DNA from 3 places in the Limnobacter thiooxidans genome. Region 1 is predicted to be linked to each of the others. Evidence: predicted binding sites of a transcription regulator. Region 1 holds the regulator's gene; each other region holds the start of a gene.
What was found. The regulator sigma-54, encoded in region 1, starts transcription at its own class of promoters, with help from an activator protein. The targets are predictions, from matches to a motif close to TGGCANGNAANCTGCTTT.
Positions count from the first base shown of each region.

Region 2: pqqA (pyrroloquinoline quinone precursor peptide PqqA) is a predicted target of sigma-54. The motif match lies at 2,122-2,139, and genes of this name have one in related genera.
Region 3: RGQ30_RS09105 (CmpA/NrtA family ABC transporter substrate-binding protein) is a predicted target of sigma-54. The motif match lies at 1,549-1,566, and genes of this name have one in related genera.

Region 1 is NZ_AP028947.1:363,662-366,903, reverse strand. Features, by position in the region: gene lptC (LPS export ABC transporter periplasmic protein LptC) at 1-24, shown strand, start outside; gene lptA (lipopolysaccharide transport periplasmic protein LptA) at 21-569, shown strand; gene lptB (LPS export ABC transporter ATP-binding protein) at 566-1,345, shown strand; gene RGQ30_RS01625 (RNA polymerase factor sigma-54) at 1,358-2,878, shown strand; gene hpf (ribosome hibernation-promoting factor, HPF/YfiA family) at 2,920-3,242, shown strand, end outside.
Region 2 is NZ_AP028947.1:1,030,689-1,033,930, forward strand. Features, by position in the region: gene pqqD (pyrroloquinoline quinone biosynthesis peptide chaperone PqqD) at 1-229, opposite strand, end outside; gene pqqC (pyrroloquinoline-quinone synthase PqqC) at 226-951, opposite strand; gene pqqB (pyrroloquinoline quinone biosynthesis protein PqqB) at 948-1,880, opposite strand; gene pqqA (pyrroloquinoline quinone precursor peptide PqqA) at 1,952-2,026, opposite strand; gene RGQ30_RS04710 (porin) at 2,289-3,242, opposite strand, start outside.
Region 3 is NZ_AP028947.1:1,974,981-1,978,222, forward strand. Features, by position in the region: gene RGQ30_RS09090 (flavin-containing monooxygenase) at 1-728, shown strand, start outside; tRNA gene RGQ30_RS09095 (tRNA-Ser) at 803-892, opposite strand; gene RGQ30_RS09100 (hypothetical protein) at 984-1,397, shown strand; gene RGQ30_RS09105 (CmpA/NrtA family ABC transporter substrate-binding protein) at 1,717-3,036, shown strand; gene ntrB (nitrate ABC transporter permease) at 3,065-3,242, shown strand, end outside.

The DNA.
Region 1 (3,242 bases):
TTTCGCATAGAGGCACAACGATGAAACGCACATACTGGACACCCACCTTGGTGCTTACCAGCTTGCTGGCATTCAGCCAAGCAGGCCATGGACTGGAAGCCGACAGGCTTCAAGCAACAACGATTGACGCCAACCAGATGACTTACAACGAAAAGTCCAACGTCACCGTGTTCACTGGCAATGTGTTGCTGACCCGGGGTAGCCTGGTCATTCGCGGAGAAAAGCTAACGTTGACTGAAACAGCCGATGGCAATCAACTGGCCAAGGTTGAAGGATCCCCAGCCCGGTTCAAACAACAGCGGGACTCCCAAGTCAAAAGCGACGTGCTGCTCATCAGTGGCACCGGCGAGATGATTGAGTTTGACGGCAACAAATCCGTTGTCACCCTGACCGGCAAGGCCAGCATCGAAAAGAGTGCCAATGGTCAACTAACAGAATCCATTTCAGGCAGCAAAATCACCTACGAACAAAACACTGAGTTTTTGAATGTGGTGGGCGCGCCAAACAGCGCGGGCAAAACACGGGTTCAAGCAGTGATCAAACCCAAGACACAAGGACAGGCGCAGTGAGCAACCCCGTCAAGCAAACCACCAACACGACGCCAGCTCAAACTCTGACCGGGCAAGGTCGGCTTCAAGCGCACAGCCTTCGCAAAGCTTACCGAAGCAAACGCGTAATCGAAGACGTATCCCTGCACGTGGACACGGGAGAGGTGGTGGGTCTACTTGGCCCCAACGGCGCAGGTAAAACCACCTGTTTTTACATGATTGTGGGGCTGGTCAGCGCCGACGAAGGAAACATCTGCCTGGAAGGCCAGGACATCACCCTCAAACCCATCCATGAGCGGTCGCGTGCCGGGCTGTCCTACCTGCCCCAGGAAGCCTCGGTATTCAGGAAGTTGACGGTCGAGGAAAATATTCGGGCCGTGCTCGAAATCAACCCGCCCACGGACAAAACGATCGATCAGGCGGTTGAAGACCTGTTGAATGACTTGCAGATCACGCACATCCGAACTTCAGTCGCTGCATCTCTTTCTGGAGGCGAACGCCGCCGCCTGGAAATTGCGCGGGCCTTGGGCAGCCAGCCCCGCTTCATTCTGCTGGATGAGCCGTTCGCGGGTGTGGACCCAATCGCAGTGCTTGAGATTCAGCGCATCGTCGCGTTTTTGAAGTCTAAGGGTATCGGTGTGCTGATCACTGACCACAACGTGCGTGAAACGCTGGGCATTTGCGACCGCGCTTACATCATCAGCGCGGGCCGGGTATTGGCCTCGGGCAGCCCGGAGCAGATTGTAAAAAATGACGATGTACGCCGTGTATATCTTGGCGAACACTTCCGGATGTAAAGCTGAATCAACATGAAACAATCACTTCAGCTTAAAGTTTCCCAAAACCTCACGCTAACCCCTCAGCTACAGCAGTCCATTCGCCTGTTACAACTGTCCACGCTTGAATTGCAGCAGGAAATCCAGCAGGCCCTTGCCGAAAACCCGCTGCTAGAACTGGCAGATGAAGAAGCGATGGAAGGCGAACGCACACTGAGCCTGGACAGCAGCAATGGTGAACTGCACGAACCCAAAGGCGACAGCTTTGAGGCTGAACCCGACCCCCGTAAAGCGCCTGAACCCGTCAGCGACCAACAGGCTGAACAGGACAACCAGGGCGAAGAAATTGTTCAGCGTGAAACCATTGACTCGATTGAGGACAATTGGGAAGGCGATTGGCGCGACAACAGCGGCGCCAACGCCGACGGCGATGAGGAAAAGCCAGGCCTGCAGCTTGCTGCGCCTGACAGCAGCCTGCACCAACATCTGATCGACCAGTTGCGCCTGACGCAAGCCAGTGAACGGGACAAAAACCTCGTGCTGTGGCTGATCGACTACCTGAGTGACGACGGCTACCTCACCGTTGAATTGGAAGACCTTTGGGAAACCCTGCAAGACGAACCCGACCTGGAGTTTGAAGAACTCAGCGCGGCCCTGAGCCTGCTGCAAAGCTTTGACCCACCTGGTGTGGGCGCACGCAATGCTTCCGAATGCCTGCTGTTGCAACTGGCCCAAAGGTCCGACATCACCTGCCAGCCCTCACTACTCGGCAACTGCCAGGCCATTATCCGCGACCACCTTGGACTGCTCGCCCAACGCGACTTCACCAAGTTGAAAAAAGCACTCAACGTGGACGAAGACGTGCTGAAGGTTTGCCACCAGATCATTCGTTCACTTGAACCATTTCCTGGCGCGCGCTTTCGCCGAATTGACGACGACCATGTAGTTCCCGACGTAATTGTCAAGAAACTTAGCGGCCAATGGCATGTGCAATTGAACCCGGATGTCATGCCAAAAATCCGAATCAATGAAATGTATGCCTCTATTTTGCGCTCTCATCGAGGGCAAAGTGCGCAACTCAGCGCCCAACTTCAAGAGGCCCGCTGGCTATTAAAAAACGTTCAGCAGCGATTTGACACTATTTTACGAGTCAGCCAGGCCATCGTTGAAAGGCAGATTGGCTACTTCAACCATGGTGAAATTGCCATGCAGCCCTTGGTTTTGCGAGAAATTGCAGACCTTCTCGGTCTTCATGAATCGACTGTGTCAAGGGTTACCACGCAAAAATATATGTTGACGCCCTATGGGTTGGTTGAGCTAAAGTATTTCTTCGGGAGTCATGTTTCCACCGACTCGGGTGGGCAGGCTTCCAGCACGGCCATCCGTGCGCTCATCAAGCAACTGATTTCTGCGGAGGACGCCAAGCAGCCGATATCTGACAGCCAAATCGCCGAACTACTCGGTCAACAGGGCATCGTGGTCGCAAGACGCACGGTCGCTAAATACCGGGAATCACTGAAAATACCCCCGGTGAACATGCGAAAGTCGCTTTAAAAACTAAAGCTTCCCCCGCAGCAACGAAAGGAGATACCTTTATGAACTTGAACATCAATGGTCATCATCTGGAAGTTACCCCAGCAATTCGAAATTACGTAATTGAAAAACTGGATCGGGTGAAAAGGCATTTTGACCATGTGATTGACGCATCGGTGACCATTTCAGTGGTCAAGCTGGTTCAGAAGGCCGATGTCACGCTGCATGTACGCGGCAAAGACATCCATGCAGAAGCAAGCCATGAAAACCTCTATGCGGCAATTGACGCGCTGGCCGACAAACTGGATCGCCAGGTCCTTCGCCACAAAGACAAAGTGACCAATCACAATCACACCCCCATGAAACACCAAGTGGTTGAAGAAGC
Region 2 (3,242 bases), 670 kb from region 1:
CAGGCTCAAGTCCCTTGGTGTTGAACTTCGATTCCAGTGCCGCGACAATGTCGTTGACCGTGCGGTTGCCGTCGCACAGCAACAGGATTTCGCTGGCCGACTGGTTCAGTTTCACCATGCCTTCCGGGTACAGCAGCACGTGGGTTTTTTGCGCCTCTTCGTATTGCAAACGAAACAGACGGTTCAGCTTGGGGTGTTCAGGCAATTTGTAGTTTGTGTTTGTATTCATTTTTTGCTCGATTTCACCTTGGCGGGCTTGTCAGGATAGGCCAGCGCAATGGCGTCCGACATGCTCCACAACACATCCAGTTTAAACTGCAGAATGTCGAGTGCGCGTTCCTGTTGGGCACGTGTCTTGAAATGATTCAATGTCACCTCCAGCCCGTGCTCGACATCGCGCTGTGCCAGGCTGATCCTGGATCGAAAATAATTCAGGCCTTCCGGTGCAACCCATTTGTAGTCGGTGGGCCAATTGCTCAAACGCTGCTTGTGAATTTCCGGTGCAAACATTTCAGTCAGCGAGGAACACACGGCCTCCTGCCAAGGGGCACGGCGTGCGAAGTTCAAGTAGGCATCCACTGCAAACCGCACACCGGGCAACACCAGTTCCTGGCCCCACAGTTTGTCTTTGTCAATGCCAACAGCTTCACCCAGTCGGCCCCAGGCCTCAATGCCACCGGCATTGCCTTCCCAGCCATCGTGGTCAAGAATGCGCTGCACCCAACGCCTGCGTGTTTCGCGGTCATCACAGTTGGCCATGACTGCTGCGTCTTTCTGCGGAATACACACCTGGTAGTAAAAACGGTTGGCGACCCACCCACGAAGTTGCTCCCGGCTCAGTTTGCCTTCCCGCATGGCGATGTTGAAGGGGTGGTGAATGTGGTAACGGTCACCCTTGGCCCGCAACCGGGCTTCAAATTCTTTTTTGTTCCAGGGCTTGTTGCTGCTCATGCAAGAATCTCCATGCCGTCATAGGACACTTCGATGCCGTTCTCCGCCAACACGGCAGATTCATCACCGTGCTCGTTCAAAATCGGATTGGTGTTGTTGATGTGGATCAGCACCTTGCGTTGCTTCTCAAATTGACGCAGCTGGCTGATCATGCCCGACCCCCGTTTGCCCGGTTTGTCGGTTTGGGGCAGGTGACCCATGTCAGCTGCCATTTTTTGCGAAAACCCTTGTGTGACCATTTCATCTTCGGTCCAGAACGTGCCGTCCACCATCAACACATCGGCTTGCTGCATGTAGGGCAGAATATCGGGCGTGATTTCGCCCAGGCCGGGTGCATAAAATACTGTCTTGCCGGTGTTCAGGTCTTCAATCAACAGGCCAATATTGTCACCACGGCGCTGGGCATAACGGCTTGGTGAATACGGCGGAGCCTTGCTGACCAGTGGAATGGATTTGATGCGAATGCTGTCCAATGGGCTGATCGAAAAAGGCTCGTCGCATTCGGTACAAAGGGGTGTCCATTTCACGCCGCAATAAAAGCCCAGCGTGGGCACCAGTGGCAGGCCATTGGTGAGGTCTTCCCACACGGCGGGGGTTGTGTACAGGCGCATGGGGTTTTTACCCTCGCGCATCATCAACAGGCCGGTGGTGTGGTCAATTTGGGCGTCCATCAGAATCACGGCGGCAATGCCGCTGTCTCTGGGGCTGCGATTGGGTTGCAGTTCCGGTGTGTTCTTGATTTGGGTCAGAATGTCAGGTGATGCGTTGACCAGAATCCAGTTGGCCGACCCGTCCGAGATGGCGATCGACGATTGCGTGCGCGCGGTATAGCCCGGTTTTTTTGCCCGGACAGCCTGACAATTGCTGCAGTTGCAGTTCCACTGAGGGAACCCTCCGCCTGCTGCGGAACCCAGAACTTTGATTTTCATAATTGCTTTTTTCAGGGGTAAAAAAAACCCCGCCAGCCAAGCGGCTGTTCGGGGTCTTGCAAACCGTCAAATCAACGGTTGGCGATGTACATGGTGATTTCGAAACCGAAACGCATGTCAACGAATGATGGTGTAGTCCACTGCATGATCAATCCTCCTTTGCTTTATTGAAATGCACCAGAACCCGATGGGCTTGGTGAAGAACCTGGCGTTTGCCGCTTTGTTCGTCCTCAAGGGTTAAATAGCAATTACTGTGCCGTGATCGGGTCTTTCGATTGAGGGCGTTTGCGTTAGGGAAAACTGATTGTGGAGATGTTCAAACTGTTCCAGTTTGAAACAGAATGCAAAAAGGCGCGAACCTTTTGAGTTCACGCCTTGGGAAAATCGCTAACGGAGGGTAGTTAACGATTAGAAGAACAGGATTGCGCCTACAGCGATGGTGCTTTCTTCACCTTTTGGTGTGCCTGCTGGAGCGAAGCGGTACTTTTCTTCGCGTGTGATGTATTCACCAGCAAGAGTCAAGCTGGGTGTCAGGCTGTGATACACGCCCAATACCATCTGATTGGTTTGATCCAGCATGATGGCGTTGTCGTTACGAGTCGCATCCAGGTTTGATGAACCATAGTTAACACCAAACTTCGTGTTACCGACTTTGTAGGTTGCCTGTACCAGGTAACCATCAGAATCACGTTCTTGACCCAGAGCGTCAGCACCGCCGAAACCGATCAATGTTGTACCTAAACCTTCGCCGGAGAAATAGTTACCTACCAAGCCAAGATTTCCGAAGTTCAACGCACCACCCACTTCGTAGCCCATGATGTCGCTTTGCTGATTGCCTGCGCCTGGTGCAGTTGCTGCCAAGGTGTCACGTGATTGATTGATCAGTGCGCCCCACAGTTTGCCTGTGTTGCCAAGGCTGTATGTGGCCAAGGCCTGGATGCCTGCAGAATCAGCTTCTCCACGTGGTGTCTTGGGTTGGAAGACACCAGCGGACAAGCTCAGGTTACCCATCGCAGGAGCGGTGTAAGTAATCTGTGGTTGGAATTCAGTGTAGATGTAGCCAGCACCGATTGAACCCAATGTTGTGTTCAATGCGCCGTTGAAACCGGAACCACCACCGACAGCCAGCAAGGACATGTCATTCAAGATGGCGTTCTGACCGAACAGACCAATGTCACGACCAGCCTTGATGGTACCCATGGATTCGTTGCCGAATTGGAGGAATACACGGCGCTGGTCACCGACCAGTTGTCCCGATGTGCCAGTACCGGCACCAGTGAAAGTTGTACCTGGATCAATGGAGATGACTGCTTTCAGATCGTATCCAGCTTGCTTTGTCGAAGCAGAGAAAATCACGAAACC
Region 3 (3,242 bases), 1.6 Mb from region 1:
CTGTCAGCACCGCAGTCAAGCAACTGTTGAAGGTACAAATCAAGGACAAAGCCCTGCGCGAAGCAGTGACACCCGATTTCACATTGGGTTGCAAGCGAATCCTGTTTGCCAACAACTACTACCCTGCCCTGCAGGCCAGCAACACCCAACTTATTCCACATGGAATGACCCGAATCGAAGGCAACACCGTCATTTCTGCCAACGGCGAACGGCATGAAGTGGATGTGATCATCTGGGGAACCGGCTTCAATGTGTCGCACCCGCCCATTGGTAGAAAAGTGATCGATGCCAAAGGCCAGCGAATTGCCGACTTGTGGAAAAAGACCTCGCCAGAAGCGTACCTGGGTGCAACACTGCGCGATGTTCCCAATGCCTTCCTGGTACTGGGCCCCAACGTGTTGGTATACGACTCGTTCATTGGCCTGGCCGAAACGCAACTGGACTACATCATTGATGGCTTGAAACTGATCAAGAGCAAATCAATCAGCAAGCTCACCATCAAACCCGAGGTACTGGAGGCCCACAATCAGAAAGTGCAAAAACACCTGAAGGGCACCGTGTTCAATGCCGGTGGATGCAGAAGCTATTACCTCGACGAAAACGGCCGTAACTTCGCAGCCTGGCCGTGGTCACTCGCCACCCTGAAAAAACGACTGAGCCACTTCAATATGGCTGATTATGATGTGGTCATACAGTCGTCGAACAAGGCCGGTAAAAAAGCAGCTTAGGTCTTGGGGGATCGCGAGAAAAAAGCAGTGCAGTGAACGTGAGCCCCATTGGGGCTCACTTCAAATGTGTGTCGTGGCGGAGAAGGAGGGATTCGAACCCTCGAAGAGGTTGCCCCCTTACCTGATTTCGAGTCAGGCCGATTCAGCCGCTCTCGCACTTCTCCGTGGCGGCAAGTATAACGCAGTGTCATCGAGCTATGCAGCCGCCAGTTCAGGTAGCATGCGAAATTCAACAAAACAACAAAGGAGACAAAATTGAATCAATCCGCAGGAAACCGGTTTGTATTTCTGGGCTTCATAGCAGCAGGATTCACAAACCTGCTGGGCATGCTTGCTGCCAGTGAGTTTTTCACGAAGACCGCCTTTCACAGCCTGTCCCCCAACGTGTTCTCGGAATTCGGCACGTTCATGGTCATGGTGTGGGGGCTCGCCTACCTGGCAGCAGCGAAGCACGCGCACAACCTTCCAGCGCTGTGTTTTGTGTTTGCGTTTGAAAAAGCCATTTATGTTTACACCTGGGTGGTGTGGATACAGGCCAACTCAGACACACTGCCTGCGCTCCAGGACAGCGATCCTTTGCTGGCACTCTTCTATTCTGGATACGGTCTGATTGACCTCGCTTACGCCCTGTTCTTCGCTTGGGCGGGCATTCGGGCTCTTCGCAACTAAATCTATACAAGTCGGTGCATGCACCACTTCCACCAGACACGGCGCACTGATTTGCTTGGTGCGCCGCACCAAAATTGGTCTTCGCACCAAAACAGACGTTCTAAATTCCCTAAAACTACAGTTTTCTGTGGAAGAAACCGAATCAAAGACTTGGCACGCATTCTGCTTATAGGTGAATGAGGCTTTTGCCAAAGACGGACCAAGCCACAACAAATCAAACAATGCAGTACTGGACAACGGCGTCCATCCCTCTACCTGCCAGGCAGGATTGGTGATGTACGCCGTTTTTTCTTGGGTTGAACTTTCGAGGATGCACCACATGAGCAACAAACCAACCGACAACAAACCAGAGTTGTCTGAAACACGCCGCACTTTTATCAAACAATCGGCCGCCGTGTGGGGCACTACCCTGCTCGCAGGTTTTGGTGCACCGTCCATTGTGATGGCTCAATCCAGCAAGCTGGAAACCACGAAAGTAAAACTGGGATTCATCGCCCTGTCCGATGCGGCACCCCTGTTCATCGCAGAGGAAAAAGGATTTTTCAAAAAGCACGGCATGACCGATGTCGAGGTGCTCAAGCAATCCTCCTGGGGCACAACCCGCGACAACCTGGTACTGGGTTCAGCCGGCAACGGCATTGATGGTGCACACCTGCTCACACCCATGGCTTACCTGCTGACCACAGGTGCAATCACCACCAACAACATTCCGGTGCCCATGAATATTCTTTGCCGCCTGAACCTGGATGGACAGGGCATTTCGGTCAGCAACGAATACCTGGACCTCAAGGTGGGCACCAATGCCAGTGAACTGAAAACAGCACTGGCGGCCAAGAAAGGCGGCGGCAAGGCGGTGAATGCTGCAATGACATTCCCGGGCGGCACGCACGACCTGTGGCTGCGTTACTGGATGGCCTCGGCTGGCATTGACCCCAACAGCAGCGTGTCCACCATCGTGGTTCCTCCACCCCAGATGGTTGCGAACATGAAAGTGGGCAGCATGGACACCTTCTGCGTAGGTGAACCCTGGAACCTGCAACTGATTCACCAGAAAATTGGTTACACGGCAGTAACTACTGGTGAGTTGTGGAACAACCACCCGGAAAAAGCATTGAGCCTGCGTGCCGATTATGTGCAAGCAAACCCCAACGCAACCAAGGCACTTCTGAAAGCCGTGATGGAAGCGCAGATTTATTGTGATGACCCTGCCAATAAGGATGAAGTTGCACGTGTCTGTTCACAGCGCAAGTGGATCAACGCACCAGTGGGCGACATTATCGAGCGTATCAAAGGCGACTTCGACTATGGCACTGGCCGCATTGAAAGCAATAGCAAACACCTGATGAAATACTGGAGAAACCAGGCTTCGTATCCTTTCCAAAGCCATGACCTTTGGTTCCTGACTGAAAACCAGCGTTGGGGCTACCTGCCAAGCAAACTCGACACGAACGCGCTGATCAAGAAAGTGAACCGCGAAGACATGTGGCGTGTTGCTGCAAAAGAATTGGGCATTGCAGCCAAAGACATCCCAACCAGCACATCGCGTGGAGTCGAAAAATTCTTCGACGGCAAGGTGTTTGACCCCAAGAATCCGAAGGCTTATCTCGACAGCCTCGCCATCAAGGCCATGAAAGCCTGATTAGTTAATGCAACAAGGACCCATCATCATGATGAACACCGACACACTAGAGCGCATTCAAGCAACACCCAAACTGCGCAGCAAACCGCTGGTAGAAACCCGATTCTTCAGGCAGTTCAAATCGAGCTTGGGCAATGTGGTTCCGCCATTGGTCATCATGAGCCTGTTGTTGTTGATCTGGGAAATTCTGTGCAGCGGTGAAGGTG